2 regions of the Massilia sp. Soil_C_3 genome follow, and region 1 is predicted to be linked to the other one. Evidence: predicted binding sites of a transcription regulator. Region 1 holds the regulator's gene; the other holds the start of a gene.

Region 1 (15,625 bases):
CACTGGCTCTCGCCACCGGCCAGCGCGGTGGCGCCATCCAGGCTGGCCGCCACCTTCAGGCGCACCCACGGCAGGCCACGCACCATGCGCGAGAAGAAGCCGACGTTCAGCTCTTGCGCCGCCTCGGCCAGCACGCCGGCCTTGACCTCGATACCGGCGGCTTCGAGCTGGGCCAGGCCGCGGCCGGCCACCAGCGGATTCGGATCGACCATGGCCGCCACCACCCGCTTCAACCCGGCCTGCACCAGGGCGTCCGAGCATGGCGGCGTGCGGCCATGGTGGCTGCACGGTTCCAAGGTGACGTAGGCGGTGGCGCCGCGCACGTCGTTGCCGCGCGCCGCGGCGTCGCGCAGCGCCTGGATCTCGGCATGCGCCTGGCCGGCGGGCTGGGTGTGTCCGGCGCCGATCACGATGCCGTCCTTGACGATCACGCACCCAATGCGCGGGTTCGGCGCGGTGATGTACATGCCACGCGCCGCCCAGTCCAGGGCCAGGGCCATGCCGTCGGTATCGTTCAGGATCAGTTCGCTGTAGCTTGTCGGCATGTCTTTCCTTCAGGGCGGCGCCGCGGCGCCGTCGCACCCGTCTTCGCGGGCGGGGTTGCACAGGCGTGCGCGCCCGAGCATATTGATTTTAATACGGCGCACCTGGCCGCCATGGAATAGCGACAGCGTGCCAAGGCGCGATGCGGCGCTGTTGGTGTCGCTGCAGCTGCGTCCCGCGCCATTGTAGGCGATGTATTGCGGCGGCGCAGGGCTGGTGAAGGAATAGCTGACCTGCATTCCGTTCGGCAGAGGCGAGCGCACGGCCAGGATCTCGTCGCCCTCCCCCGGCCGGCGGTCGCCGTCGCGATCGACGTAGACGGTCCAGCCGCGCGACCAGTCGCGGCCCGCCTCGTCGTTGGGCGTGAGCTTGACCCGCTCGTTGCGCGCAATCGCCTGCGAACGGGTGAGCTGGATCGCCCCATGCAGGTCGCCCGAGGCGGTGCGCAGCTGCTGGCTGCGCACCAGCGCACGCAGGTCGGGCGCGGCCACCGCCGCCGTCACCGCGACCATGCCCAGCACCACCACCAGCTCGGCCAGGGACAGGCCGGCGGAGCAGCGCAGTCGCATTGTTGGCCTCATGGCCAACAGCGCGACGACGGACCGCTGGCCGCTTGCCGGCCGGCACTGTCGAGCGTCAGGACGCCGCAGTCGGGATCGGCGAAACCGGCATCGACATTGGCGGTGCCCGGCCGGGCGCGCAACTCGATGCAGTGGGCGATATCCTGGCCGGGGCAGGCGTCGCCGTCCAGCTCATAGGCGCTGGTGGCGGCGCTGTTGCCGGTCCAGGCCGGGAATTGGGCGGTGTCGGCGTCCTCCGTATCGATCGAGAACGCCAGATAGGAATGGTGCAGCGCGCGGTATTGCTCCTGGCGCTGCATGAGGTCCAGCAGCGCCAGCTGGGCCTCGATGCGGCGCGCCTTCACGATCTGCTGCGTATATGAGGGATAGACGAGCGCGGCCAGGATGGCAAGGACGGCCAGCACGGCCATCAGTTCGACCAGCGTGAATCCCTTGCTGCCCTGCCTCATCGTCTGCCCTTTCCTTTCGGGTGGCCCGCCGCGCTGGCGGTAGAGGCAGGCATTGCGAACGCTTCACTCCAGTTCCCCAGCTCACGCCAGCCGACGCGCCGGCCGGGGGCGCCGTCGGGCGGCTTGCGGTAATAGGCCTGCAGCGCGGCATGGGTGCCGGGCATGCTGCCGGCGCCGCGCGCCGTGATCCGGTACAGCTGACCGTCGGGCGCCGCCGGCATCAGCTCGACCAGATAGCGCGGCGCCGCGAGTGGCAGCGCGCCCTCGCCTTCCGGCATGCTCAAGCCGGTAAAGCTGCCGAACAGGATGGCCGGGCCGTCGTCGTCGGCCAGCAGTTCGGCTAGCTGGTCGGGATTGGCCGCGTAGGCGCACAGGCCGCTGTATGGCCGTCCGCCACCGCAGCCGGCGACGAAAGCGTCGGCGCTGCCGCCGGCGATGGCGTTGGCCCGCGCCGAACCAGGCTCGGCGCCGCCTTCGATGTCCCGCTCCGCATCCACGAGCGCGGCGTCGGCCATCTGCAGCGCCAGCACGCGGTCGCGTTCGTGGGCGGCGGCGCGCGCCCCCTGCAAGGCGCCGCGGGTGGACGCAATGCCGGTCATGAGCACCGCCAGCATCAGCACCAGGGCGGTCAGGAGCGCAATACCGCCTTCCCGCCGGGAAGGTGAGTCAAGGGTATCCATGCGAAGTTCACTCCGGCGCCACCGGCAAGGCGATGGTCGCGCCGTAGACCTTGCGCATGCGTGGCTCGCGGCCTTCGTCGAGCGCCGTTCCCGTCAGCCGCGTGCCGTGGTCGCCAGTGGAAAAGGCAGCGCCATGGTCTGGCCCGAACAAGTCGTAGACGATGCTGGCGTCGGCGCCGGGATTGAGGCGCGGGCCACGCAACAGCAGCGCGACCCGCACCAACGCCACCCGCTTCCAGTGCGTGCGCTTGCGCAAGTCAGCCGCGCGTTCGTCGGGCGTGGCGCCGGCCAGCACCAGCGCCGCATCGAGCGCGCCCAGCTCGGTCGCATTGACGTAGCGCTCCGGAACCCGGTCGCCGTCGGCATCCAGGCCGTACAGCACCTGGAAGCCGTCGACGCCGCCCGCCACCGCATCCGACGACCAGCTGCTCGCGCCCCGGTACTTGCAACGCAGCTCGGCATCGCCCTGGGCATTGCGCGCGACGTAGAAGATGCTCCAGCCTTCTTCGTCGCGATGCACGGGGAAGCCGGCGCAATCGAGGGTGTCGCCATCGCCATTGGGCGGTGCGCCGCTGCCGGGAAAGCGCAGGGCCAGCACGTCGCTGCCATTGGCTTCGTCGGGCAGGACCGCATCGATGCCGGCGCCGGTGCGCTCCAGCGAACTGGCATCCAGGCCGGCCAGCCGCGCCGGCGCTGCCGCCGCCGCCGCTGCCGGATCGGCGCCGGGATGCGCGGCCCAGTCGACGTGCGCCGCCAGGCGGATGGCGCGCGCCAGCGCATCGACGGCATAGCGGCCGCTATCGTCCATCTCGGACGCTTCCATCACGGCGGCATGCGCGCGCACGCTGGTAATCAGCAGCGAGCCACTGGCCAGCAGCACCGCCAGGCCGAGCGCCATCGCCACCATCAGTTCGACGATGGTCAGGCCGGCCTGACGCCCGCGCGGGTTGAAGACACTCATCGCGCCACCAGCAACATGTAGCCCGGGCCGTCATCGGTGCCATGCCAGCCGATCTTGATCGCCACCGGGGCAGTCGCATCCCCGCTGCACGCCCATCGGTAGCGGCTGTGCGCCGCATCCCACGGCGCGCCGTCGCGGCACACCGCGATCCGACCCGCTGGAAAACCCCGGTGCAGCGCCAGGCGTGTCTCGCGCAGATCGTAGGCGGCCAGCGCCAGCGGATCGCAGGCGCCCGCGCCAAAACACGGCGCGCCACCCGCGGGCGGGCCAGCATCGAGCGCCTTGTAATCGAGCGGAAAATAAGGGTTGGCGCCTTCCGGCAGGCTGGCCACGTGGGTGTTGGCCTGCATGCGTGCGGCCAAGGAGGCGGCCAGCAGCGCCGCGTCGGAACTGAGCGCCGCATGCTGGCGCGTACGTTGCGCCGCCAGCTGGGCCGCGCTGGCGCCGACCACGCCGACCGCGAGCACGAACATGGCCACCAGGACTTCGATCATGGTGAAACCGCCCGGCCGGCCGGGGAGATGCGCCTGCATGCCTATCCTCCGCTAACGATGTGCGAGCAGAGAAGTTATCAGACAGGACTCAGGCGCCCATGCGTGGACGCAAGGATGCGCAGGGCGAAAAAAGGAACTTGGAAACGACGTCAGTTGTCGAGCTTGCGCTGGTGGCCGACTTCGGCCAGCGCCGCCTGGAAGGAATCCAGGTCCTCGAAATTCTTATAGACGGAAGCGAAGCGGATGTAGGCGATCTTGTCGAGACGCTTGAGCTGTTCCATCACCAGCTCGCCGACATACACGCTGTCGACTTCGCGCCGGCCGCTGGTGAGCAGCTTTTCCTCGATCGAGGCGACCGCGCCGTCGATCGCCTCGGCCGAGACCGGGCGCTTGCGCAGCGCCAGCATCAGGCTGCCGCGCAGCTTGGAGGAGGCGAATTCGGTGCGGCTGCCATTCTTCTTGACGATGATCGGCATCGACAGCTCGATGCGCTCATAGGTGGTGAAGCGCTTGTCGCACTTGCCGCAGCGGCGCCGGCGCCGGATGGCATCCCCTTCCTCCGATACGCGGGTATCGAGGACTTGTGTTTCTTCATGCTGGCAAAAGGGACATTTCATGGCGCCGGGGCTGCAGTATTGCTGGATGATGCGACCGAACCGGCGAACCGGTCCGGGAGAATTGCAATTAACGCGCGTAGACCGGGTACTTGTCGGTCAGCTTCTTGACTTCGCCCTTGACGCGCTCGATGGTCGCGGCGTCGTGCGGGTTGTCCAGCACGTCGGCGATCAGGTTGCCCACGGTGACCGCGTCTTCTTCCTTGAAGCCGCGGGTGGTGAAGGCCGGGCTGCCCAGGCGGATGCCCGAGGTGACGAATGGCTTCTGCGGGTCGTTCGGGATGCCGTTCTTGTTGCAGGTCATGTGAGCCTGGCCCAGGATCGCTTCCGCTTCCTTGCCGGTCAGGCCCTTGGCGCGCAGGTCGACCAGCATCACGTGCGATTCGGTACGGCCCGACACGATGCGCAGGCCGCGCGCGATCAGGGTTTCAGCCAGGGCTTTTGCATTCTTGACGACCTGCTTCTGGTATTCCTTGAACTCCGGCGACAGCGCTTCCTTGAACGCGACGGCCTTACCGGCGATCACGTGCATCAGCGGGCCGCCCTGGATGCCAGGGAAGATCGCCGAGTTGATGGCCTTCTCGTGCTCGGCCTTCATCAGGATGATGCCGCCGCGCGGGCCGCGCAGCGATTTGTGGGTGGTCGAGGTGACGAAGTCGGCGAACGGCACCGGGTTCGGGTATTCACCGGCGGCGATCAGGCCGGCGTAGTGGGCCATGTCGACCATGAAGTAGGCGCCGACATCCTTGGCGACCTTGGCGATGCGCTCGAAATCGATGCGCAGGGCGAACGCCGACGCGCCGGCGATGATCATCTTCGGCTTGTGCTCGTGCGCCTGCTTTTCGAGGGCTTCGTAGTCGATGTCTTCTTCTGGGGTCAGGCCGTACGAGACGACGTTGAACCATTTGCCGGACATGTTCAGCGACATGCCGTGGGTCAGGTGGCCGCCTTCGGCCAGCGACATGCCCATGATGGTGTCGCCCGGCTTCAACATGGCGAAGAACACGCCCTGGTTGGCTTGCGAACCCGAGTTCGGCTGGACGTTGGCGGCTTCGGCGCCGAACAGTTCCTTGAGGCGGTCGATCGCCAGCTGCTCGGCGACGTCGACGTATTCGCAACCGCCATAGTAGCGCTTGCCCGGATAGCCTTCGGCATACTTGTTCGTCAGCTGCGAGCCCTGCGCTTCCATCACGGCCGGCGAGGTGTAGTTCTCGGAGGCGATCAGCTCGATGTGGTCTTGCTGGCGAACGTTTTCTTTTTGAATTGCATCCCACAGTTCCGGGTCGATATTGGCGAGCGTATGATCTTTGGCAAACATGTAAAACTCCAATCGATAGTAATCCAGGCAACTGGTGGCATGGGAAGGCGGGAGCCGGGGCGGGCCGTAGGCACGGGCGCAGGCAACCGCGATCGAACGCGTACCGGTTGATGGCTGCCCAGGCGAACGGCGTATGGCGTCTCACGTTCCCCGGTGGGTGCCCACCTTTGCCGCGCCGTGCATCCGAATGGTGCGCACACGCGGTGTTTCGCCAGTTACGTGAGACGTAAGGACTCCAAATTGTACTGAACTCCCCATCGTAGGGCAAGGAAACCGCTGTGCCGGCCGAGAATGCCCGGCCATCAGCGGACTCATAGTCGTTTCGGCTACAATTTTACGGTTCGGCAGTGCGCCTTGCCTCTCTCGCCTGTCACCCTGTTGCCACCCAAGGACCCATCATGAACGTCTTCATCACCGGCGCATCGGCCGGCTTCGGCGCCGAAATGGCGCGCACTTTTGTCTCCCACGGCCACCGCGTCGTCCTGGCCGCGCGCCGCACCGACCGCATCGCCGACCTGGCGCGCGAACTGGGCGAGGCCGCCCTGGCCGTGACCCTGGACGTCACCAGCCGCGCCTCGATCGAGGCCGCCGTCTCTGGCCTGCCGCCCGAATGGAAACAGATCGACGTGCTGGTGAACAATGCCGGCCTGGCCCTGAACACGGCGCCGGCCCATGAGGTGCCACTGGAAGACTGGGACACCATGATTGCGACCAACTGCCAGGGCCTGGTGACCATGACCCGCGCCGTGCTGCCGGACATGGTGGCGCGCGGCAGTGGCCTGGTGATCAATATCGGCTCGGTGGCCGGCCACTATCCTTACCCGGGCGGCAATGTGTATGGCGCCACCAAAGCCTTCGTCGAGCAGTTCACGCTGAACCTGCGCGCCGACCTGGTCGGCACCGGTGTGCGCGCCACCAATATCGCGCCCGGCCTGTGCGGCGGCACCGAATTCTCGAACGTGCGCTTCAAGGGCGACGACGCGGCCGCATCCAAGGTCTACGAAGGCACGCAACCGCTGACAGCGAAGGACATCGCCGACACCGCCTTCTGGATCGCGACGCTGCCGCCGCACGTCAACGTCAACAGCATCGAGCTGATGCCGACGTGCCAGGGATTTTCGCCGTTTGCCGTGCGGCGGGGATAACCGACCCTGTATCCTCCCCCATAGCTGGCTATGAAGACCAATCCCTCACCAATCATTTGTGAGAAAGTGTTACAGTGATTGGTCTTTTAACTACGTTTCAAGTCTACTACTGCTCAAAAGCACCACACCGTGCTATCAGTACGTAAAACTTTTCCACTTTCAACGTACGTCAGCGTACATATTAAAGTGGAAAGTCGCGTAAAATATTTCCCGTTTTCATTAATTCGGCAACAAAGAATGCCTTCAGTGTACAACTGGCCAGTCAGGGTTTATTACGAAGATACCGACGCCGGAGGCATTGTCTATCATGCCAATTACCTGAAGTATTTCGAGCGTGGCCGTACCGAGTTCCTGCGCGCGCTCGGAATCGAACAACAAGCACTGATCGACGCCGGCCATACGGCCTTCGTCGTCAGGAGCATGACCCTCGATTACCGCTCGGCCGCCCGTCTCGACGATGAACTCTGCATCCGCACCAGCGTGGCAAAAGTGGGCGGAGCTTCGGTTCAGTTTCTCCAGGAAGCATGGCGCGGCGAGGTGCTGCTCAATTCGGCCAACGTGAAAATCGGCTGCGTTGACGTCAGAACCACCCGCCCCCGTTCCCTGCCCGACGACGTGGCTGCTAAAATGCGTGCCGCCTGAATATTTACACAAATAAGCTTACGATGACTGCAACCCACGACCTTTCGTTTGTCTCCCTGATCGCCAATGCCCATATCCTGGTGCAGCTGATCATGGCTTTGCTGCTGTTGCTGTCGATCGTGAGCTGGACTTATATTTTCCGTAAGATCTTCGCAATCCGCGCCGCGCGCGCGCAGACCGAACAGTTCGAGCGCAGCTTCTGGGCTGGCGGCAACCTGCACACCCTGCACCAGAGCGCCAGCAGCCAGCGCGACCAGAGCGGTCCCCTGGCCCGCATCTTCGAAGCCGGCATGGGCGAATTCATCAAGGGCAAGCAAGCGTCGCGCGAAGCGCTGGACATGAACTCGGTGCTCGACGGCGCCCGCCGCGCCATGCGCGCCTCGTTCCAGCGTGAACTCGACACCCTCGATTCGCACCTGAACTTCCTGGCTTCGGTCGGTTCGGTCTCGCCGTACATCGGTCTCTTGGGCACCGTGTGGGGCATCATGAACTCGTTCCGCGGCCTGGCCAGCGTCGAGCAAGCCACCCTGGCGGTGGTCGCTCCCGGCATCGCCGAAGCGCTGATCGCGACCGCGATCGGCCTGTTCGCCGCCATCCCTGCCGTGGTCGCGTACAACCGCTTCACCCACGACATCGACCGCCTGGCGAACCGCTTCGAGAGCTTCGTCGAAGAATTCTCGAACATCCTCCAGCGCCAGTCGCGCTGATCCGCCCACGAGAACCGGGAGAGCATCGGGATGTCATTTTCCAGCAGCATGCGCGGCGGACGTCGCCGCAAGTTCAAGTCCGAGATCAACGTCGTGCCGTATATCGACGTGATGCTGGTGCTGCTCATCATTTTCATGGCGGTGCCTGCGAATGAGGCGCCGAGCGTCGTCAATCTGCCGCGCGCCGAGAAATCCGCGCTGCCGCCGGACACGTATATCCAGATTTCGATCGAGCCGGGCAACAAGCTGTCGATCGGCGTGCACGGCAAGGTAAAAGTTGCCCAGGACGAAGTGGCCGACCGCTCCGCCCTGCTCCAGCGCCTGCGCGCTCTACACGAAGAGAATCCGGACTTTCCGGTCCTGATTGCAGGCGACCGCGACAGCAAGTACGACGACGTGATCCAGCTGATTTCGGAAGCCAAGAAGATGGGCATCAACCGGGTCGGCCTGGCCACCCAGTGACGCCGAAGATATGACCGCAAAGAAGTCAGCCAACGACGGCGCGCCCTACTACGTGCCGCCAGAACCGAAACCACTGCCATCGTTCCTGCTGGCGGTGGCGGTGCACGCGGCGCTGCTGGCCTTCCTGGCGATCGGCGTGAGCTGGCAAAAGGTCAATCCGGTATCGGTCGAGGCCGAGGTGTGGGATATGTCGGTGCAGACCGCCGCGGCGCCCGAATTGCCGCCCGAGCCGGCGCCGGAACCTGAGCCGGAACCGGAACCCGCGCCGGAACCGCCGCCGCCTCCTCCACCACCGGAGCCGGTGGTGGAGCGTCCTGCGCCGACGCCCGATCCTGAGATCGCGCTGCGCGAGGAAAAGAAGCGCAAGGAAGAAGAAGCGAAGAAGGCTGCTGCTGAAGACAAGAAGCGCAAGGAAGCCGAGGAGCGTAAGCGCGAAGAGGCCGAGCAGAAGAAGCGCGACGAGGCGGAACAGAAGAAACGCGACGAGGCGGAAAAGAAAAAGCGCGACGAGGCCGAGAAGAAGAAACTCGAGGAAGCCGAGCGCAAGAAGCAGGAAGCCGCCGACAAGAAGAAGGCCGACGCTGCTGCTGCCGAGAAGAAGAAAAAGGACGCTGCCGCAGCCAAGGCCGAAGACGCACGACTCGACAAGCTGCGCAAGGAAGAACTGCAGCGCATGGCTGGCGCCATGGGCAGCGGTGGCACCGCCGCGAAATCGACCGGTCCGCGCAGCGACGGCGGTTATATCGCCGCGATCACGGCCGCGATCAAGAGCGCGACGGCCTATCCGGGCAATACCGATGTATCCGGCAATCCGCGCGCCACGTTCCGGGTCGAGCAGCTGCCAACTGGCGAAATCATGTCGGTTCGCCTGGTGAAAAGCAGCGGTGTGCCAGAATTTGACAGAGCAGTGGAAAATGGTATCAAGAAAGCATCTCCACTTCCCAAGAAGAAGGACGGGACCGTGGAGCGTACGCTTGACGTGAATTTCTCGATGAAAGATTACGATTGATTCGGTTCGAACCAGTTTTACTAGAGACACCATGAAAAAACTTCACATTTTGCTGTTCAGCGTTTCCCTGGCGATAGGGACTACAGCCAATGCGCAGATCCAGATCGAAATCGCCGGCGTCGGTAGCAACCAGATTCCGGTGGCCATCGCCGCCTTTGCCGACGAATCCGTCGCGCCCGATAAAGTCTCGGCCGTCATCCGTGCCGACCTCGAGCGTAGCGGCGTGTTCAAGGTCATCGACGCCGGCCAGGTGATCAGCGACGCCGACGTCGGCAAGGTCAACCTGGGCGCATTCAAGGCCAGTGGCGCAGACGCGCTCGTGGTCGGCAGCGTGGCGCGGCAGCCGGACGGCCGCTTCGCGATCCGCTACAAGCTGCTCGACACCGTCAAGGGCGGCGAAATCTCGCAGCTGGGCGGCGAAGTCCAGCCCCGCTACACCCGCCTGCAGGCGCACCGCATCGCCGACGACGTCTATGAAAAGCTGACCGGCGTGCGCGGCATCTTCTCGACCCGCATCGCGTATGTGAAGGAAGACCGCGCGGCGAGCCGCTTCGCGCTGGCCGTGGCCGACGCCGACGGCGAGAACGAGATCATTGCCACCCAGGGCAAGGAACCGATCATTTCGCCGGCCTGGTCGCCGGACGGCATGAAGGTCGCCTACGTCTCGATGGAAAACCGCAAGCCGGTGGTCTATCTGCAAGACCTGATGACCGGCCGCCGCAACGTGATCTCCAACCAGAAGGGCAACAATTCAGCGCCTTCCTGGTCGCCGGACGGCTCGACCCTGGCCGTCGCCCTGTCACAGGACGGCAATACGGAAATCTACACCGTCAATTCGAGCGGCAGCGGCCATCGCCGCCTGACCAATAATCCCGGCATCGATACCGAGCCGCAGTTCTCGGCCGACGGCCAGACCATTTACTTCACGAGCGACCGCAGCGGCGGTCCTCAGATCTACAAGATGAGCGTCTCGGGCGGCAACGCCACCCGCGTGACGTTCAACGGCAACTACAACATCAGCCCACGCGTGTCGTCCGACGGCAAGACGCTGGCCTGGATTTCGCAGCGCGGCGGCGCTTTCTCCTTATACGCGATGGACCTGGCAAGCGGCCGGGAACTTCGCCTGGCCGATGGGGCCACCGAACCGAGTTTTTCGCCTAACGGCAAGTACATCATGTATGCAACCAAGGGCGGCGGGCGCGTCTCGCTTGCAGTGGTGTCTGTGGATGGACGGGTCAAGCAACGCTTGACGACCAAAGCGGGAAACATTCGGGAGCCCAGCTGGGGTCCTTTCATGAAGTAAGAAGTAAAACCTTAACCAGAACAGGAGAAAATCCATGCGCAACTTCAAGAGTCTCGCCTTCATCGCTTCCGCTGCCGCCCTGCTGGCCGCTTGCTCGTCGCCAACCAAACTGGAAGACACCCCAGTCGTTGAAAAATCGCCAGAGCCAGCAGCACCAGTGGCTGACGCACGTGACATCCGTCCAGTGGAAACCGGCACCGTCGATCCACTGAACGATCCAAAAGGCGTCCTGGCCAACCGTAGCGTCTACTTCGACTACGACAGCTTCGTGGTGCGCGCCGACGGCCAGCCAGTGGTGCAGAACCACTCGGGCTACCTGACCAAGAACACCTCGCGTAAAGTCCTGATCCAAGGCAACACCGACGAACGCGGCGGCACCGAGTACAACCTGGCCCTGGGCCAGAAGCGTGCTGAAGCCGTCCGTCGCTCGATGGCATCGCTGGGCGTGTCGGAAGGTCAGATGGAAGCCGTCTCGCTGGGCGAAGAAAAGCCGAAGGCAACCGGCAGCAACGAAGAAGCCTGGGCTGAAAACCGCCGCGCTGACATCGTTTACCAGTAATCAATACGGCTGACTCAGCCGATTGACAGGGGGCGGGACGCAGTGCAGACTGCTACCCGCCCCGTTTTATCTCAGCAACCGGTTTAGAAAGAGCAACGTTCATGATCAAACTGTCTCCGTCCCGCCTCGCCTGCCTCGTCCTGGCCCTGTGGATGCCGCTGCACGCCGTGGCCGGCCCGTTCGATGACGACGAAGCGCGCAAGGCCATCCTGGACCTGCGCACCAAGGTCGACAACATCACGCGCGACCTGACCACGCGCATCGACGGCAAGTCGGACAAGACGGTCCAGATCGAGATGCTCAACCAGCACGAGCAGACCATGCGCGAGATCGCGCGCCTGCGCGGCCAGATCGAAGTGCTGCAGAATGAATTGTCCAAGGCCCAGGAAAGCCAGAAGCAACTGTACGCCGACCTCGACGCACGCATGAAACGCTTCGAGCCGCGCCAGGAAGTCATCGACGGCCAGACCGCCGAAGTGATGCCGACCGAGAAGACCGCCTACGAGGCCGCCACCGCCCAGTTCCAGTCGGGCGACTACAAGGGCGCTTCCGTCGCGCTGCAGGAATTCGTCAAGCAGTATCCGCAATCGGCCTACGCGTCGAATGCGCAGTACTGGCTGGGCAACACTTATTACGCACTGGGCGACTACAAGAAAGCCATCGCGGCCCAGCAGGTCGTGACCACCACCTACGCCGACAGCGCCAAGGTGCCGGACGCCATGCTGAACATCGCCAGCAGCTACGCTCTGCTGAAGGACAACAAGAACGCGAAGAAGTCGCTGCAGACGCTGGTGTCCAAGTATCCGGACTCGAGCGCGGCGCAGACGGCGCGCGATCGGTTGGCTTCGCTGAAGTGATTGTCGCGCGATAGCATCGCCCTGATCGGGCTCGGCAATTGACAGGTTCGAGGGCGGGCCCTATAATCTCGTTTCTTCGGGTCGTTAGCTCAGTTGGTAGAGCAGCGGACTTTTAATCCGTTGGTCGCGTGTTCGAGCCACGCACGGCCTACCAAAGATTCTCAGAAACGCCAGCCTTCGGGCTGGCGTTTTTGTTTTTACCTTATTATTTCCCTTTTGATCAAGGACGATAGCGCCATGACTTACGAAGACTTCCTCGATGAAGTAACGACCCTGCTCACCGAGATCTACAACCTCGACGACGAAGCGGCTATCAAACTGGTGGTCGATGCGCAGGACGCAGAGTACTTCGTCGCGCACGACGACAAGGAAGAACTGCGTACGGTCGCCCAGGCCAAGCTGGATGCCGTCGCGCTGTACGAAGCCAAGCAGAACCGCAACCAGACGCAGCGCAAGCAGCAGCAGCGCCAGGTGCAGAAGAAGAAGGCCCCCTGAGCCCGATCTGAGCTGGAGGAACGCCCATGACGATGGACTTCGCCGAGCGCATGACTGTCGATGGCACCGTCTATTCGATCGACACCTTCGCGCTCGAGCCATATCGCAAGTCACTGGCTTCGCCGCCCCGCTTCAAGCCCTGGCCCGGTTGCTCGAATGGCTATTACGGCACTTGGGAAGTCCGGGAATGCGGCTATGAGCGCATCTTGTACCTGACCGGATTCAACCCGCAAATCGGTCTATCGCTACTCTTTCCGGACGATGTAGTACCACTCGCCGCGACCTGGTACAGCGGCATCATCCGCGGCTGGCACGGCGAGCGCCGCCGGACCGGCTACCCACCTCGGAATATCTACCCGGACGAGATCTACGTCGAGATCGCCGCGGGCAGGGTCGTGCGCGAATGGCTGCTCGACCTGCGCGCGGTACCGGACCAGACCGAGGAAGAATGGCGCCAGTCGGTACCCTCCTTCCTGTGGAAGTTCTATCCGCGACCGGCGCCTGGCTAGCTACGCCGCCTCCGCCGCCGGATGCGCCTGTTTTCGATACAAGAACTCCAGCACCGCCTTGCGATGCTCGGTGTAGCGCGCATCCTGCGCCAGCGCGACCCGGTCGCGCGGCCGCTCCAGCCCCACCTCGACGATTTCACCGATGGTCGCAGCCGGCCCATTGGTCAGCATCACGATCCGATCCGACAGCAACACCGCCTCATCCACATCGTGCGTCACCATCACGACAGTCGATTTGGTCGCAGCCACGATCTTGAGCAGCTCGTCCTGCAGATGCGCCCGCGTCAACGCATCGAGCGCGCCGAACGGCTCATCCATCAACAGCACCTTCGGCTCCATCGCCAGCGCCCGCGCGATACCCACCCGTTGCTTCATGCCGCCCGAAATCTCATGCGGCCGCTTCGCCTCGGCACTGGTCAGGCCCACCAGCGCCGACGCCGCCATGGTCCGCTCGCGCAGCTGGACCCGCGTCTCGGCACCGCCAAACACCCGCTCGACCCCGAGATGGATATTCTCGTAGCAGGTCAGCAACGGCAGCAGCGAGTGATTCTGGAACACTACCGCCCGCTCCGGCGACGGTCCGGCGATCTCGCGATTCGCGCACAGCAGCACACCCGCCGTCGGTTTCAATAAGCCGGCGATCAGGCTCAGCAAGGTCGACTTGCCACAGCCCGAGTGCCCGATCAGCGTAATGAACTCACCCTTGCGTACTGCAAGGTCGATCCCCTGCAGCGCCTGGAACACGCCCTTCTTCGTATGAAACGCCATCTCCACGCCGGTGATGTCAATGAATTTGGTTTGAAGGTCATCCATGATCGCGCTCCTTAATCAGTTAGCCACTTGTTCGTGCGTCAGCGACCGCGCCAGCGCCACCAGCGCCTGCTCGAGCAGCAGCCCCACTACGCCAATCACGACGATGGCGATGATGATGTTCGCCACGTTCAGGTTGTTCCACTCGTCCCACACCCAGAAGCCGATGCCCACGCCGCCGGTCAGCATCTCGGCCGCCACGATCACCAGCCATGCGGTGCCGATGGCGAGACGCACGCCGGTCAGGATGTACGGCAGCGCCGACGGCAGCAGGATCTTGGTCAGGATCTTCCACTCCGACAGATTCAGCACGCGCGCCACGTTCATGTAATCCTGCGGCACGCGCTGCACGCCGACCGCCGTATTGATGATCATCGGCCAGATCGAGCAGATGAAGATCGACCAGATCGCCGCTGGATCGGCCGACTTGAATACCAGCAGGCCGATTGGCAGCCAGGCCAGCGGCGACACGGGTTTCAGCAGGCTGATGATCGGGCCGAACATGCCGTTCACGAACTTCACCCGGCCGATGACGAAGCCCAGCGGAATGCCGACCAGCGCCGCCAGCCCGAAGCCGACCGCCACCCGCTTGAGCGAGGCCAGCACGTTCCAGCCGATGCCCTGGTAGTTCGGGCTGTTGTGATAGAAGGGATCGGCGAACAGCTTGAGCGCTTCCTGGAAAGTCACCAGCGGCGGCAGGACCGCTTTGACCGCCCGGACGAATGGCTGTGCGCCGCGTATGACGGGCACCGGTTTGCGCACTTGGGGCGCGCCGCTGCCAGCACCGGCAACAACCGGGAGCTCGACCATGGAGGCGCGCCGCTACCGGGCGGCGCATGGTCTTCAGATTTCAAGCGGGTCATGAACCACATGCCATCCGGCAAATACATGACATACAGTAGGGCAGGTCTATTTAGATAAATCCTCGACAATTAGCGCTTATTAGGGCTGAGTTCGATTGCGAATTTCAGACGTGACCATTTTTTGCGAGGAAGGATCCGATTCACGAGCATTAATAACTTAAGTGACAATGTGAGAGAATTTTAACCAGCCAAATCAGGCAAAATACCGCCCAATCACTAATTTATCAAGAAGCGTATTCTTTAACGTCCGCAATTTGCATAGGCAGTGGAGAAATTTCAAAGATGTCATCATTTCAGAACTAGCGCATATATTTTACTCTCGAATTCCAAATTTGTATAAAAATGAAAATATTCTTTAGCAAAGTAAAGCCTTCTAGCGCAATGGGCGATGGATGCTACATAACTCAAGACCATGTTGGAAGTAATTATACTAGTCCGTGGAATGATTATGGCTATGTAATTACATTTAAGTGCTTTATCATTAAAGGTGAAAATCTTGACAATGTAGGGCATATCAAAATTCTATCCAAGGAAGGAATTAATACGGCAGATATCTTATCGAAGGATAGCGATGAAAAAATTATCGATATCACCGATATCTTAAGCCCTGAAAAATTCGTATCG
Region 2 (15,625 bases), on a different contig from region 1:
ACCTGCTGGCTTCGGCCAAGAAAAGCCTGAACATCAAGTAGGGGAGCATCGATCATGGAACGCATTGAACGACGCAAGACGATCCGCAAAAAGCGGCTCCGATGGAACGACGCCGCCACCGGCCTGGTGGTGCCGGTGCTGGCGATCGCACTCTGGCAATGGGTGGCGGCCAGCGGCCTGGTCGACCGCCAGGTGCTGCCGGCGCCGCTGGACGTGTGGCGCAAGTGGGTCGACTACCTGCTGCCGCTTGAACCATTCGCGCAGTACACCGGCGGCGGCTGGCTCGGATGGGCGCTGTCGGGCGAGCTGCCGGTCGACGTCATCGCCAGCCTGTACCGGGTGGTGGTGGGCTTCGCCATCGGCGCCGGGCTGGCGCTGCCGCTCGGGCTGGCGATGGGGGCGAGCCAGCGCGTGCACGCCTGGATGAATCCCCTGGTGCAGGTGCTGCGGCCGATCCCGCCGATCGCCTACATCCCGCTGGCGATGCTGTGGTTCGGGCTCGGCAATCCGCCGGCGGTGTTCCTGATCGCGATCGGGGCCTTCTTTCCGGTCCTGATGAACACGATCGCCGGCGTGCGCCAGGTCGACGGCATCTATCTGCGCGCGGCGCACAACCTCGGCGCCGGCAAGCTGACGATGTTCCTGCGCGTGATCCTGCCGGCGGCGGTGCCCTACATCCTGTCCGGCGTGCGGATCGGGATCGGCACCGCCTTCATCGTCGTGATCGTGGCCGAGATGATCGCCGTGAACAGCGGCCTGGGTTTCCGCATCTCGGAGGCGCGCGAGTACTTCTGGTCCGACAAGGTCATCGCCGGGATGATCAGCATCGGGGTGCTGGGCCTCCTGATCGACATCGGCGTGAATCGATTGAACAACCATTTGCTGCGCTGGCACCGCGGCCTGGAGCATTGACATGAACGATATCCATATCCGTATCGAGGGCGTCAATAAAGTGTTCGGCGCCGAAGACCATGAAGTGGTGGCCTTGCAGGACATCGATCTGGCGCTCGAGCGTGGGCAGTTCACCTGCCTGCTCGGCCCATCGGGCTGCGGCAAGTCGACCCTGCTGGGTGCGGTGGCCGGCTTCGCGCCGCCGTCCTCCGGGGAGATCCTGGTCGACGGCCGCCCGGTCACCGGGCCGGGGCCGCAGCGCGGCATGGTGTTCCAGGAATACGCGCTGTTTCCCTGGATGACGGTCGAGCAGAACATCCGCTTCGGCCTCGAGATCAAGCGCATGCGCGGGCCCGAGATCGACCGCCGGGTGGACGAGCTGCTCAAGCTCTTGTCGCTGGCCGACTTTCGCACCCGCTATCCGAAGGACCTGTCCGGCGGCATGCGCCAGCGGGTGGCGATCGCGCGCGTGCTGGCGCTCGATTCGCCGATCCTGCTGATGGACGAGCCCTTCGGCGCGCTCGACGCGCTCACCCGGCGCAACCTGCAGGACGAACTGCTGCGTCTGTGGGCCGAACTCAAAAAGACGATCCTGTTCGTCACCCACAGCATCGAGGAGGCAATCTACCTGGCCGACCGCATCGTCGTGATGACCTACCGGCCGGGAACGATCAAGCGCGATCTCCTGGTCGACATCGCGCGCCCGCGCGACCCGGCGGCGCCGGAATTCAACCTGCTCAAGCGCGAGCTGGGGCTGATGGTGATGGAAGAGCAGGCGCGGCATCACAACGATGAGTTGCGGATGGCGGCGGTGGATTGAACGTACGCCACATATATATATGTGGCGGCGCCATCGGCGGAAGGGGGGGGGCTTCCACCTGGGGCCTTACCCCCGCCGTTCGCCGATGGTGTAGACTCCTGTTATGCAGAATTCCCTTTTTCTTGCCGCTGCCTTCCTGTACGCGGTATGCGCCCTGCTGCCGACACGGCTGGGCGCCGTCATCTCGGGCGTGACCGCCGGGGCCTGGGCCCTGCATGGCGTCGCGCTCGGCATGGACGTGATGGTGCCGGGACGGTTGCGGGTCGGCTTCGCCATCATGATTTCCAGCGCCTTGTGGGTGTCGGTGCTCGCCTACTGGTTCGAGAACCGCAACTTCGCCCTCGACAGCCTGCGCCGCCTGGTGATGCCGTTCGCGGCGGCGGCCACCCTGTTGCCGCTGCTGTTCCCGGGCACCCTGACGCCGCTGGCCGGCAAGACCGCCGCCTTCGGCTGGCATATCGCGGTCGCGGTGCTGGCCTACAGCACCCTGACCATCGCCGCTTTCCACGCCGTGCTGATGGCGCTGCAAGAGACGCGGCTGCATACCCGCACCGCCGGCGGCGGCTGGTTTGGCTCCGCGCTCGACCAGCTCCCGGCCTTGCTCACCATGGAAAAACTGTTATTCCGTGTGATCTGGATCGGCTTCATCCTGCTCAGCCTGACGGTATTGTCGGGCTTCGTGTTCTCCGAACAGGTGTTCGGCCGGCCGCTGCTGCTCGACCACAAGAGCGTGTTCGCGCTGCTCTCGTGGGCGCTGTTCGCGGCGTTGCTGGCCGGGCGCAGGTGGCAGGGCTGGCGCGGCAAGACCGCGCTGCGCTTCACGCTGGCAGGCTTCGCCACCCTGGCGCTGGCCTACGTCGGTAGCCGCTTCGTGCTCGAAGTCGTCCTGCACCGGGGAGTCTACTGATGCGTATCCTGTTCTGGATTGGTCTCATTGTCCTTATCGTGTTCGCCGTGCGCAGCAAGCTGCGCGCGATGGCCAAGCGCCATGGGGTTCCGCCCGATACGGCGCGCGGCCCTGCCGCCCCCAGCGCCCAGATCGAGGCCATGGCCCAGTGCGCCCATTGCGGCATGTACTTCCCGGCGTCCGAATCGGTGAAGGCCGACGGCCAGGACTACTGCTCGCCGGGCCACGTGCGCCTGCCGCCGCCGTAGGGTGAATTCGCCCCTGTCGATGGGCGCGCGGGTCACCCTGTGGCGCTCGCTCCAGACCTTCACCGTCACCCGCATCGTCATCGCCCTGGTGCTGCTGCTGTACCTGGGCGTCGACCTGGAAAGCGGCACGCTGCGCCCCGACCCGGTCAACACCGAAACCTGCGTCTTTTATGTGCTGACGGCGGCGATGTTCGCGCTGGCGGCACGCTGGCAACGGCGCTTCTTGATCCAGCTCGGGCTGCAGATCGCGGTCGACCTGCTGGTGATTTCGCTGCTGTACCTGGCCGCCGGCGGCATGCGCAGCGGCCTGGGCATCCTGTATCTGTTTCCGCTGGCCGGCGCCGCGATCCTGGCGCCGCTGGTGCTGGCGCTGTTCTCGGCGGCGGTCGCGACCCTGTTCCTGCTCGGCCTGAACCTCTGGCAGCTGGTGATCGAGGGGCGCGACCCGCCCCTGATGCAGGCCGGCCTGTTCGGCGCCGCCTTCTTCGCCGGCGTGCTGATGGTCAACCGGCTGGCGGCGCGCCTGCTCAAGCAGGAAGAACTGGCGGCCCAGCGCGGCGCCGACCTGCGCATCCAGCAGGCGATCAACGAGATCGTGATCGCCGACGTCGGCGACGGCATCCTGGTGGTGGGGGAGGACGGCGCCGTCTTCACCGGCAATCCGGCGGCGCGCCGCATGCTGGGCTTGCAGGCCGACGCCGGTTTCCTGCTGCATGCCGTGCCGGCCTTCGAGCCGGTGGCGCTGGCCTTCGACGCCTGGCTGGCCGCGCCCGACAACGACAAGGGATTCGTCACCCTGAAACCCTATCGCGAAGGTGACGGCGCTGGCGATGGTGAGGCTGAAATTCGTGGCCGGCGCGACCAGCCGGTGCACCTCAAATTGCGCTTCGCGCGCGTGGCCGATGGCGGTGAGGCGGCCGGCCGCAGCGTGATCTTCATGCAGGACGTGAGCGCCATCGAAAACCAGGCGCAGCAACTCAAGCTGGCCTCGATGGGCCGCCTGACCGCCAGCATCGCGCACGAGGTGCGCAACCCACTGTCGGCGATCGGCCACGCCACCGAGCTGCTGGCCGAAGACCTGCACGGCCCGGCCGAGCTGCGCCTGCTGAAGATCGTGCGCGACAACGTGACGCGCGTGAACCGCATGGTCGAAGACATCCTGCAGCTGTCGCGCAAGGCCCAGCCGAATGGCGAACCGGTGGCGCTCGGCCCATTCCTGGACGAGCTGAAGGCCGAATTCTGCGAAATCCACGGCCTGGCCGGTGATATAGTCTATATAGGCGATCCGGGCGGCAGCGCGGTGCGTTTCGATCCGCTGCACCTGCACGAAGTCTTGCTCAACCTGCTGAACAACGCGGTGCGCTATGCCAGCCGCCAGCCGGCCAGCATCCGCATCTTCCCGGCGCGCGACGCCGCCGGCCGGCGCGAATTGCACGTGCAGGACGACGGCCCCGGCATCACGCCTGAAGTGCGCGACCACCTGTTCGAGCCCTTCTATACTACGTCGAGCAAGGGGACCGGCCTGGGACTCTACCTGGCGCGCGAACTGTGCCTGAACAACGATGCGAAACTCGATTATGAATACCGGTTCGACCCATCCGCGCTGGGGCCGCGCAAGGCCAGCGGCCGCTTTGTCATCACTTTCGCGCTCGAGTAAGCCATGAGCGCGCCCCGCATCCTGGTGCTCGACGACGAGGCCGACCTGCGCGAGCTGCTCGAGATCACCCTGCTCAAGATGGGCCTGGACGTCGACAGCGCCGCCACGTTGCGCCAGGCGCGCAGCCTGTTCGAGGAGCGCGACTACGCGCTGGTGCTGACCGATATGCGCCTGCCGGACGGCCTGGGGCTGGAACTGGTGCGCGAGATCGCCGCCTCGGGCAAGGGCACCCCGGTCGCCGTGATCACCGCCTACGGCAGCGCCGAGAACGCGGTGGTGGCGCTCAAGGCTGGCGCTTTCGACTACATCGCCAAGCCGGTGGCGCTCGACGCGCTGCGCGTGATGGTGCGCTCGGCCCTCAAGTTATCGGAAGGCGCCGCGGCGGCCGACGGTGGCGCGATTGCATCGCGCATGATCGGCCATTCGCCGGCGATGCAGTCGCTGCGGGCCCAGATCGCGCGCCTGGCGCGCTCGATGGCGCCGATCTCGATCACCGGCGAATCCGGCAGCGGCAAGGAGCTGGCGGCGCGCGAGATCCACGCCCAGAGTTCGCGTGCCGGTAAACCCTTCGTGGCGGTGAACTGCGGCGCGATCCCCGAAACCCTGATGGAGGCCGAGTTCTTCGGCTACCGCAAGGGCGCCTTCACCGGCGCGGCCGAGGAGCGTGACGGCTTCTTCCAGGCCGCCAACGGCGGCACCCTGATGCTGGACGAAGTGGCGGACCTGCCGCTGGCGATGCAGGTCAAGCTGCTGCGCGCGATCCAGGAGCGGCGCGTGCGCAAGATCGGCGCCACGAGCGAGGAACCGGTCGACGTGCGCATCATCAGCGCCACCCACCAGGACCTGGCGCGCTGCGTCGAGACGGGCAAGTTCAGGCAAGACCTGTTTTATCGCCTGAACGTGATCGAGCTGGCGCTGCCGCCGCTGCGCGAGCGGATGGACGACCTGGCCCTGCTGGCCGATGGCATCCTGAACCGCTTGGCCGGGCCGGGGCAGGCGTCGCTGGGGCCGGGCGTGCTGGAAGCCTTGAAGGCGTATTCCTTCCCCGGCAATGTGCGCGAGCTGGAGAACGTGCTGGAACGGGCACTGGCGTTTGCCAACGATGGCGCGATCCAGGTCGGGGACTTGTCGCTCAAGGCGGCGCGGCCGGTGGAGGCAGGGCGGAGCGAGACGACGACGCCGGTTGCGGCGCCGGCGCCGGTCCCGCCACCGGTGGAAGTGGTGCAGGCGCCGCCGCCCAGGCCGATGGCCGCCCCGGTCGCCCTCGGCCCCGCCGAACTGCCGAGCAACCTGCCCGAATATCTGGAGCAGGTCGAACGCGACATCATCGGACGCGCGCTGCAGCAGACCCAGTTCAACCGCACCCAGGCGGCGAGCCTGCTCGGGATCAGTGTGCGCCAGCTGCGCTACCAGATGCAGAAACTGGACATCTGCGCACCGGACGATTGAGCGTCCCACCGGCACAATCGGTTGCCGGGTCATGTTACTTTGCGGTAATTATTTTGGTGCATAATGCGCCTTGGCGGAGCATGGACGCCCCATTGTGATGGCTGTCCAGGCAGCAGTTTTGGTGCAGTTTTTCCTGATGTTAGTACTCGCTCACCGCGTGCTCCCCTTCTTTTGTGCAGCGTGGAAATGTCAAGACTGCGCACGCCAAAAAACAAAAAAAATGGCCATTTATTAGCTTGCCTCGATCGCAAGCGAGGTACTACAATTAGTCTCATATCAAAGCTCGGCACTAGATGTAGTGGTAGTGGATCGAAAGACACTAGGTTTCTGGCCAGCGGCGAGTTGTCCGCATGTTGTCCACAAGTTGCCCACAAATTTGTTCAGCGACTTGTCTATTAAGCACCTGCTGACAAGCTTTATTTAATTATTCTTACCCTGCTTCTCTGGTTTGCCAGCATCGGCCACCGGCTGGCGGGGATTTGTTTTGCTTTAATTTTGTTGACGGACCATGGCGCCAGCCGCCACCCGGTCCTCGTGTACAAAGGCGGTCCGACCGCTCATCCTGGAGGCTCAATGCAAACAGCACAGAACATCTCGATCAACCAACACGTCACCCCAGGATCGGCGTCGACCAGCCCAACCCCGGCCGAGATCGTCGCGCGCGGCGATTACCGCGTCATCCGCCGCAACGGCGCCGTCGTCGCTTTCGAGCCGAACAAGATCTCGGTCGCGATGACCAAGGCCTTCCTGGCCGTGGCCGGCGGCCAGGGCGCGGTCTCGGCGCGCATCCGCGAGCTGGTGGAACAGATGACCGGTAACGTCGTGGCCGCGCTGGTGCGCCGCCAGCCGAACGGCGGCACCTTCCACATCGAAGACGTGCAGGACCAGGTCGAGCTGTCGCTGATGCGTTCGGGCGAACACGACGTGGCGCGTGAATACGTGCTGTACCGCGCCAAGCGCATGGACGAGCGCCGCGCCGCCAAGGAAGCCCTAGGTGGCGCCCCGGTCGCCGCGCCGCAGATCCACGTGGTCGATGGCGGCGAGCGCCGCCTGCTGGACATCAACGACGTCCACGCCCTCGTGAACGCCGCCTGCTCGGGCCTGGAAAAGCACGTCGACGCCGACGCGATCGTCGCCGAGACCCTCAAGAACCTGTACGACGGCGTGCCGGTCGAAGAGCTGTACAAGTCCGCCATCCTGGCCGCCCGCGCGCTGATGGAAAAAGACCCTGCCTACAGCCAGGTGACCGCCCGCATCCTGCTGCACACCATCCGCAAGGAAGTCTTCGAACACGAAGTGCCGCAAGCCGGCGCCGCTGCCGAATACCTGACCTACTTCCCGCAATACATCGCCAAGGGCATCCACAACGAGCTGCTGGACGAAGAGCTGGGCAAGTACGACCTCGAGCGCCTGGCGAAAGCCATCGTCGCCGACCGCGACCTGCAGTTCGGCTACATCGGCCTGCAGACCCTGTACGACCGCTACTTCCTGCACGTGCGCGACGTGCGCATCGAAATGCCGCAGGCCTTCTACATGCGTGTCGCGATGGGCCTGGCCCTGCGCGAAGACGACCGCGAAGCGCGCGCCATCGAGTTCTACAACCTGCTGTCGTCGTTCGACTTCATGAGCTCGACCCCGACCCTGTTCAACTCGGGCACCCGCCGCTCGCAGCTGTCGTCGTGCTACCTGACCACCGTCGGCGACGACCTGGAAGGCATCTACGACGCCATCAAGGAGAACGCACTGCTGTCGAAGTTCGCCGGCGGCCTGGGCAACGACTGGACGCCAGTGCGCGCGCTGGGCTCGCGCATCAAGGGCACCAACGGCCGTTCGCAGGGCGTGGTCCCGTTCCTGAAAGTGGTCAACGACACCGCCGTGGCGGTGAACCAGGGCGGCAAGCGCAAGGGCGCGGTCTGCGCCTATCTGGAAACCTGGCACCTGGACATCGAAGAATTCCTGGACCTGCGCAAGAACACCGGCGACGACCGCCGCCGCACCCACGACATGAACACCGCGAACTGGATTCCCGACCTGTTCATGAAGCGCGTGATGGAAAAGGGCGCCTGGACCCTGTTCTCGCCATCCGAGACGCCAGACCTGCACGACCTGACCGGCAAGGCCTTCGAAAAAGCCTACCTGGCCTATGAAACCAAAGCGGCCAACGGCGAAATGGCGGTCTTCAAGAAGATCGAAGCCATGGACCTGTGGCGCAAGATGCTGTCGATGCTGTTCGAGACCGGCCACCCATGGATCACCTTCAAGGACCCATGCAATATCCGTTCGCCGCAGCAGCATGTGGGCGTGGTGCACTCGTCGAACCTGTGCACCGAGATCACCCTGAACACCAGCGCCGACGAAATCGCCGTCTGCAACCTGGGCTCGGTGAACCTGCCGCAGCACATGAAGGGCGATGGCCTGGACCACGTCAAGCTGCAGAAGACCATCCGCACCGCGATGCGCATGCTGGACAACGTCATCGACATCAACTACTACGCGGTGGAAAAGGCGCGCAACTCGAACCTGCGCCACCGTCCGGTGGGCATGGGCGTCATGGGTCACCAGGACTGCCTGCACATGATGCGCATCCCGTTCGCGTCGCAGCAAGCGATCCAGTTCGCCGACACCTCGATGGAAGCGGTCTGCTACTACGCCTACCTGGCGTCGACCGAACTGGCCGAGGAACGCGGCCGCTACGAGACCTACACCGGCTCGCTGTGGGACCGCGGCATCCTGCCGCAGGACTCGATCAAGCTGCTGGCCGAAGAACGCGGCGGCTACCTGGAGCAGGACACCAGCGAATCGATGGACTGGACCCCGGTGCGCGAGCGCATCAAAGAGTTCGGCATGCGTAACTCGAACTGCGTGGCGATCGCCCCGACCGCGACCATCTCGAACATCATCGGCGTGTCGGCCTGCATCGAACCGACCTTCCAGAACCTGTACGTGAAGTCGAACCTGTCGGGCGAATTCACCGAGATCAATTCGTACCTGGTGCGCGACCTGAAGGCGCGCGACCTGTGGGACGAAGTCATGATCGCCGACCTGAAGTACTTCGACGGTTCGCTCTCGAAGATCGACCGCGTGCCGCAAGACCTGCGCGACATCTACGCGACCGCCTTCGAAGTGGAACCGAAGTGGCTGGTGGAAGCCGCCTCGCGCCGCCAGAAGTGGATCGACCAGGCGCAGTCGCTGAACATCTACATGGCCGGCGCCTCGGGCAAGAAACTGGACGAGACCTACAAACTGGCGTGGCTGCGTGGCCTGAAGACCACCTACTACCTGCGCACCATCGCCGCGACCCACCTGGAAAAGTCGACCACCCGTACCGGCGCGCTGAACGCCGTGTCGGTCTCGGGCGGCCTGACCGGCGGTCACGCAGCACCGGCAGCCGCAGCGCCAGTCGCCGCCGCACCAGCCGCAGCGACTGCCGAAATGGATGAAGGCGCCGCCTGCTACCTGCGTCCAGGCGACGACGGTTTCGAGGAATGCGAAGCCTGCCAGTAATGCTGTAACCAGGTGCGGGCCGACCGAATGGTTCGCTCGCACCCGTAACCTCAAGACCGTCGTTCCCGCGCAGGCGGGAACCCAAGTTCGCCTATAGCACCGCAAACTTCAAGGTTCCCCTCGTCGGCCGACAATCATCATCAACACACACACGTGCCCTCACCGCGCCCAACGCGACAGGCCACCACAGAAGGAAATCACCATGCTCTCTTGGGACGACGAACCAACCAGCGCCCAACGCGCTCCACAAGCCGCCAATCCAGAAGGCGCTCCCGCCGCTGAAGTGGCAAAGCGCGTCAACGCCGACGACAAGCGCATCATCAACGGCTCGACCGACGTCAACCAGCTGGTGCCGTTCAAGTACAAATGGGCATGGGACAAATACCTGGCCGGCTGCGCGAACCACTGGATGCCGCAAGAAGTGAACATGCAGCGCGACATCGAGCTGTGGAAGAACCCGAACGGCCTGTCGGAAGACGAGCGCCGCCTGGTCAAGCGCAACCTGGGCTTCTTCGTGACCGCCGACTCGCTGGCCGCGAACAATATCGTGCTGGGCACCTACCGCCACATCACCGCTCCCGAGTGCCGCCAGTACCTGCTGCGCCAGGCCTTCGAAGAGGCGATCCACACCCATGCCTACCAGTACATCGTCGAATCGCTGGGCCTGGACGAAGGCGAGATCTTCAACGCCTACAACGAGATCGAGTCGATCCACGACAAGGACCAGTTCCTGATCCCGTTCATCGACGTCCTGACCAACCCGGAATTCAAGACCGGCACGACCGAGACCGACCAGCAGCTGCTCAAGTCGATCATCGTCTTCGCCTGCCTGATGGAAGGCCTGTTCTTCTACGTCGGCTTCACCCAGATCCTGGCGCTCGGCCGTCAAAATAAAATGACCGGCGCCGCCGAGCAGTACCAGTACATCCTGCGCGACGAATCGATGCACGTGAACTTCGGCATCGACCTGATCAACACGATCAAGATGGAAAACCCGCAGCTGTGGACCCCGGAATTCCGCGAAGAGATCAAGGCCCTGTTCCTGGAAGCGGTCGACCTGGAATACCGCTACGCCGAAGACACCATGCCACGCGGCGTGCTGGGCCTGAACGCCCCGATGTTCAAGGGCTACCTGCGCTTCATCGCCAACCGCCGTGCGGTGCAGATCGGTCTGGAGCCGCTGTTCCCGAACGAGGAGAATCCGTTCCCGTGGATGAGCGAGATGATCGATCTGAAGAAGGAACGTAACTTCTTCGAGACGCGTGTGACCGAGTACCAGACTGGCGGCACCCTGAGCTGGGATTGATTGCCATCGGCGTCGCCTGAATGACGAAACCCCGCAGCTGCGGGGTTTCTTTTTTTAAGCGGCTCAGGCGCCTTCAGTGCCGGCGACATCGACCAACCACGTCACGCCGAAGCGGTCCTTCAGCATGCCGTACAAGGGCGACCACTGGGCCGGCGCCAGCGGATGCACGATGCGGGCTTCCTGCGCCAAGCCCTCCCACAGCGCCCTGATCTCCTGTTCCGAACCGCCGCGCAGCGAGACGTAGAACGCGTTCTCTCCCTGGTGCCACGGCGTGCCGCTCGCCACGTCGAAGGCCATGATGCGAAAGCCGTTGGGGGCGACCACCTGGCCCCAGGCGATCCGCTCCGCATCCGCCGGGTCGGCGACGCGGCCAAACTGCGCATAGGTGACCTGCGCGATGTCGCCGCCGAACACGGACTGGTAATAGGCCAGCGCGGCGCGCGCCTGGCCCTGGAAGTTGAGGTGGGTGACTACCTGGACGGACATCGAAAACTCCTTGGTGGGGTGTGGAAGACGGGTGCTACTATAGCCATCCGTCCTGCCAGTTCTTGTCAGTAGAAGATGTCGCGTACCAATCGTTTATTTCGCCTCCTCGATGCCCTGCGCCGCCTGCCCACGCCGGTTACGGCGGCCCAGCTGGCGCAGGAAACCGGGGTGTCGGTGCGTTCGGTCTACCGCGACATCGAGACCCTGCGCGCGGGCGGCGCCGAGATCGGCGGCGAGCGCGGATTCGGCTACACGCTGGTCGAAGACGGCACGCTGCGTCCGCAGGCGTTCAGCCGCATCGAGATCGAGGCGCTCACCCTTGGCCTCGCCGAAGTGCGCGGCATGGGCGACCCGCAGCTCGTCGCGGCGGCGGAGGCGGTGCTGGCCAAGGTGGCCGCGACCCTGCCGTCGCTGGGCCAGCAGCATCTGCTGCATGCTGTGTCGCGGGTCCACCATTTCAGCGAGCGTTTCGCGCGCCTGCCCGACATGGCGCTGATCCGCGCCTGCTGCTGGCGCGAGGAAGCGCTCACGATCGACTACGTAGACCGCGATGGCGCCGCGACCAGCCGCACGATCTGGCCGCTCGCCATCGTCTACCTCGACCGCATGCTGGTGGTGCTGGCGCGCTGCTGCCTGCGCGACGACTTCCGGATGTTCCGCGCCGACCGCATCGCCTCGGTCGCGGCCACCGGCGCCAGCTTCAGGCCGCGCCGCGCGGCGCTGCTGCGCGACTATGGCGAGCGGCTGGCGATAGCTCGATGAATGAAATGCCTGTGCGGGGATAACTTGCCCTATGATGGCGATTTTTCACGCCTGACCAGGAGACAACCTTGCAAGCCAATACCCTGACGCTGCATGCCCTCATGCTCGCCAGCCTGGCGACGGTATCCGTCGCTCACGCCGCTTCCGCGCCGCAGATCACCGCCGGCCGCACCATCTTCCAGAACAACTGCGCCAGCTGCCACACGGTCGATGCGAAGCTGTCGCCGCTGGCCGGTCCCGGCATGTTCGGCGTCGTCGGCCGCAAGGCCGCCGGCGTGCCCGGCTTCGGTTATTCGGGCGCGCTGGCCAAGGCCGGCGCCGCGGGTCTGGTCTGGACCCGCGAAGAACTGGACGTCTTCCTGCTCGACCCGGCCAAGCGCGTGCCCGGCACCACGATGCCGGTCGGCCTGCCTGACCAGAAGATGCGCACCGCGCTGATCGACTACCTGGCCAGCCTGCAAGGCCCTGCTGGCGCCAAGGCTGCACCTGCCGCAGCCGCCAAGCCGGCGGACCGCGCCGGCTCCTGGGACGACACCCAGCCCGGCAAGGTCTTCCACATCAAGCCGACCGACCTGGCCAAACCGTTCGCCACCGACAGCGCCGGCAACAGCCCGCGCGTGCAGGCGCGTCCGAACGGCACGACCCCTAGCGTGATGCCGGGCTTCGAGGTGAGCGTGTTTGCCCAGGATGCCGACAAGCCGCGCGTGGCGCTGCGTGCGCCGAACGGCGACGTGTTCCTGGCCGCGACCGGTGCCGGTGAAGTGAAGGTGCTGCGCTCGAAGAACGGCGACAAGGCCGATACCGCCGAAGTGTTCGCCACCGGCCTGTCGCGTCCTTACGGCATGGCGTTCTGGCCTTCCGGCGCCAACCCGCAGTACCTGTACGTGGCCAACGTCAATTCGGTGGTGCGCATCCCCTACCGCAACGGCGACCTGAAGGCGCGCGCGCAAGCCGAGGTGGTGATCCCCGAGCTGTCCGAGACCAGCGGCGGCCATACCACCCGCACCCTGGTGTTCTCGAAGGACGACAAGACGATGCTGCTGTCGATCGGCTCGGCCACCAACGTCGCCGCCGACATCGGGCCGAAGCCACCGCTGCCGATCGCCGAGTGGGAAAAACGGCATGGCGTAGGCAGCTCGTGGGGCGTCGAGACTGACCGCGCCACCGTGATGGCCTTCGATCCGGACGGCAAGAACCGCCGCACCTATGCGACCGGCCTGCGCAACTGCGTCGGCCTGCTGGTGTATCCAGCCACCGGCGACGTGATGTGCAATGTGAACGAGCGCGACGCGCTGGGCGACAACCTGCCGCCGGACTACCTGACCCGCGTGAAGCAGGGCGGCTTCTACGGCTGGCCGTGGTACTACATCGGCGACAACGAAGACCCGCGCCTGAAGGGCATCCGTCCGGACCTGAAGGGCAAGACGATCACCCCCGACGTGCTGTTGCAGGCCCACTCGGCGCCGCTGGGCATGGTGGTCTACCATGCGCCGAAGGGCGCCAAGCACGCCTTCCCGAAGGAGTACGAGGGTGAGGTCTTCGTCGCGCTGCACGGCTCCTGGAACCGCGGCGTGCGCACCGGCTACAAGGTGGCGCGCGTGTTCATGAAGGATGGCGTGCCGACCGGGCAGTACCAGGACTTCATGAGCGGCATGGTGATCAGCGACCGCGACGTCTGGGGCCGCCCGGCCGCGGTCGAAGTGGCGGCCGACGGCGCCTTGCTGGTGGTGGACGATGCCGGCGGCATAGTGTGGCGTATCGTCCCTAAACGCTAGATCAGAACCGGCGCTTGCGCTAGGATGGGATCGACGCGGCGGTCGCTGCGTCGACCCACAATCTGGAGCGGCGCATGCGACACCCTGTCATTTTGCTGGCGGTTTTCCCTGCCCTCACCCTCGGGGCCTGTGCCTCGAGGCAGCCGGAACCCGTCGTCCTGCCGCCGCTGGTGCTGGCCGAGTATGTGCGGAATGCGCCACCGGACCCAGCCTGCGCCGGACTGATCGAACGCGCAGTTGCGCGCGACGGCCAGGGCGGGTTCAAGCTGGCCGGCATGCTCAACACGAATACCGATCCGAAGCAGGGGCACTCGAAGGGCCTGCTGATTCCTCTCGGTAGCCATCCGACCGGCTTGCTGACGCCCCAGCTGGATGGCACCTACCGCTCGCTGTTCGTCAACTGCGAAACGCGCCAGGCCTATGTATCAAAGCGTGGCGGCGTCATCGACATCACTTACTGGTACGGGCCCTTCGGCCTGTGAACCTTCAGGCTGCCAGCGGGGCGGCCTTGCGGCCGGCGGCGGCGTCCAGGCTCCAGGCGCCGGCGCCGAAGGCCACCACCTGCAGCAGGCCACCGGCCATCGCGACGTTCTTCAGCAGATGGATCAGCTGGTTCTGGTCGCCGATCGCGTTATGGAACACGAAGGCCGTCACCAGCGAGAATGCCGCCAGGCCGGCCGCGACGAGGCGGGTCTTGTAGCCGAGAGCCAGCAGGGCGCCGCCGCCGACCTCGATGGCGATCGCGCCGATCAGGGCGAGCGAGGCGAAAGGCAGGCCGACCGACTGGATGTAGCCCAGGGTGCCCTCCGGCGCCAGCGCCTTGCCGACGCCGCTGAAGACGAAGATCGTGGCCATCAGGATGCGGCCGATGGCGGGGACGATGGATTGGCTGGTGTGGGTGGCGTTGGCGGTCATGGTCGTTCCTTTCAATGGTTGTTTTGGTTGACGCCATTGCGTGTGCGGCGTCCATGAAGATCATCTTAGACCCATCTGATCGATCCAAGAAGCCTATATAATTCGATATCAACTATCGATGGAGTAGATGGATGCTTGACGGGATGTCCATGGACCAGCTGCGCACCTTCATTGCCGCAGCCGATGAGGGCAGCTTTTCCGCCGCCGGCCGCAAGCTGCGGCGCGCGCAGTCGGTGGTGAGCCACACGCTGGCCAATCTCGAGGCGCAGGTGGGCTTTGCGCTGTTCGACCGCTCGGGCCGTTATCCGCAGCTGACCGAGGCCGGACGCGCCCTGCTGGCCGAGGCGCGCCACGCGGCCGACAGCATGGATGCGTTCAAGGCGAAGGCGCGCATGCTGGCCGAGGGCCTGGAGCCGGAGCTCTCGGTGGCGGTCGACGTGATGTATCCGATCGCGAAGCTGACCGAGGCGGTACAGGCCTTCCACCGCGAATTTCCATCGACGCCGCTGCGCCTGTACGTCGAGGCGCTCGGCGCCGTGGTGCAGCCGCTGCTCGATGGCCAGTGCCGCATCGCGGTGATCGGTTCGTTCCCGGAAGTGCCGGCCGCATGCGCCTCGGAATACCTGCTCGGCGTGCAGGCGGCGACCGTGGTCGCGCCCGGCCATCCGCTGGCGCGCACCGAGGGCACGGTGATGCGCGCAGAAGCGCAGAACTACGTGCAGCTGGTGCTGACCGACCGTTCGACGCTGACGCGGGGCCGCGACTTCGGCGTGCTGTCGCCGCGCATCTGGCGCCTGGCCGACCTCGGCGCCAAGCACGCCTTCCTGCGCGCCGGCCTGGGCTGGGGGAATATGCCGCTGCATATGGTCGAGCAAGACCTGGCGAGCGGCGCGCTGGTGCGCATC

Evidence for each region. The regulator NrdR, encoded in region 1, represses ribonucleotide reductase genes. The targets are predictions, from matches to a motif close to CACNANATNTNGTG.
Region 2: AC3A6F_RS14705 (ribonucleoside-diphosphate reductase subunit alpha) is a predicted target of NrdR. The motif match lies at 6,260-6,273, and genes of this name have one in related genera.

The regions. Positions count from the first base shown of each region.
Region 1 is NZ_JBDGJG010000002.1:492,487-508,111, reverse strand. It holds gene ribD (bifunctional diaminohydroxyphosphoribosylaminopyrimidine deaminase/5-amino-6-(5-phosphoribosylamino)uracil reductase RibD) at 1-545, opposite strand, end outside; gene AC3A6F_RS05190 (GspH/FimT family pseudopilin) at 555-1,112, opposite strand; gene AC3A6F_RS05185 (type IV pilin protein) at 1,121-1,573, opposite strand; gene AC3A6F_RS05180 (pilus assembly PilX family protein) at 1,570-2,253, opposite strand; gene AC3A6F_RS05175 (PilW family protein) at 2,261-3,214, opposite strand; gene pilV (type IV pilus modification protein PilV) at 3,211-3,747, opposite strand; gene nrdR (transcriptional regulator NrdR) at 3,858-4,325, opposite strand; gene glyA (serine hydroxymethyltransferase) at 4,393-5,640, opposite strand; ZMP/ZTP riboswitch at 5,750-5,869, opposite strand; gene AC3A6F_RS05155 (SDR family oxidoreductase) at 6,039-6,785, shown strand; gene ybgC (tol-pal system-associated acyl-CoA thioesterase) at 7,023-7,427, shown strand; gene tolQ (protein TolQ) at 7,451-8,134, shown strand; gene AC3A6F_RS05140 (biopolymer transporter ExbD) at 8,165-8,596, shown strand; gene tolA (cell envelope integrity protein TolA) at 8,607-9,605, shown strand; gene tolB (Tol-Pal system beta propeller repeat protein TolB) at 9,637-10,908, shown strand; gene pal (peptidoglycan-associated lipoprotein Pal) at 10,943-11,467, shown strand; gene ybgF (tol-pal system protein YbgF) at 11,569-12,324, shown strand; tRNA gene AC3A6F_RS05115 (tRNA-Lys) at 12,403-12,478, shown strand; gene AC3A6F_RS05110 (hypothetical protein) at 12,562-12,819, shown strand; gene AC3A6F_RS05105 (hypothetical protein) at 12,846-13,328, shown strand; gene AC3A6F_RS05100 (ABC transporter ATP-binding protein) at 13,329-14,141, opposite strand; gene ntrB (nitrate ABC transporter permease) at 14,157-14,948, opposite strand; gene AC3A6F_RS05090 (AAA family ATPase) at 15,344-15,625, shown strand, end outside.
Region 2 is NZ_JBDGJG010000006.1:382,472-398,096, forward strand. It holds gene AC3A6F_RS14670 (ABC transporter substrate-binding protein) at 1-41, shown strand, start outside; gene AC3A6F_RS14675 (ABC transporter permease) at 55-912, shown strand; gene AC3A6F_RS14680 (ABC transporter ATP-binding protein) at 914-1,711, shown strand; gene AC3A6F_RS14685 (cytochrome C assembly family protein) at 1,815-2,618, shown strand; gene AC3A6F_RS14690 (PP0621 family protein) at 2,618-2,866, shown strand; gene AC3A6F_RS14695 (two-component system sensor histidine kinase NtrB) at 2,886-4,523, shown strand; gene AC3A6F_RS14700 (sigma-54-dependent transcriptional regulator) at 4,527-5,972, shown strand; gene AC3A6F_RS14705 (ribonucleoside-diphosphate reductase subunit alpha) at 6,546-9,476, shown strand; gene AC3A6F_RS14710 (ribonucleotide-diphosphate reductase subunit beta) at 9,679-10,782, shown strand; gene AC3A6F_RS14715 (VOC family protein) at 10,846-11,268, opposite strand; gene AC3A6F_RS14720 (helix-turn-helix transcriptional regulator) at 11,344-12,030, shown strand; gene AC3A6F_RS14725 (PQQ-dependent sugar dehydrogenase) at 12,099-13,805, shown strand; gene AC3A6F_RS14730 (hypothetical protein) at 13,880-14,287, shown strand; gene AC3A6F_RS14735 (DoxX family protein) at 14,292-14,720, opposite strand; gene AC3A6F_RS14740 (LysR family transcriptional regulator) at 14,852-15,625, shown strand, end outside.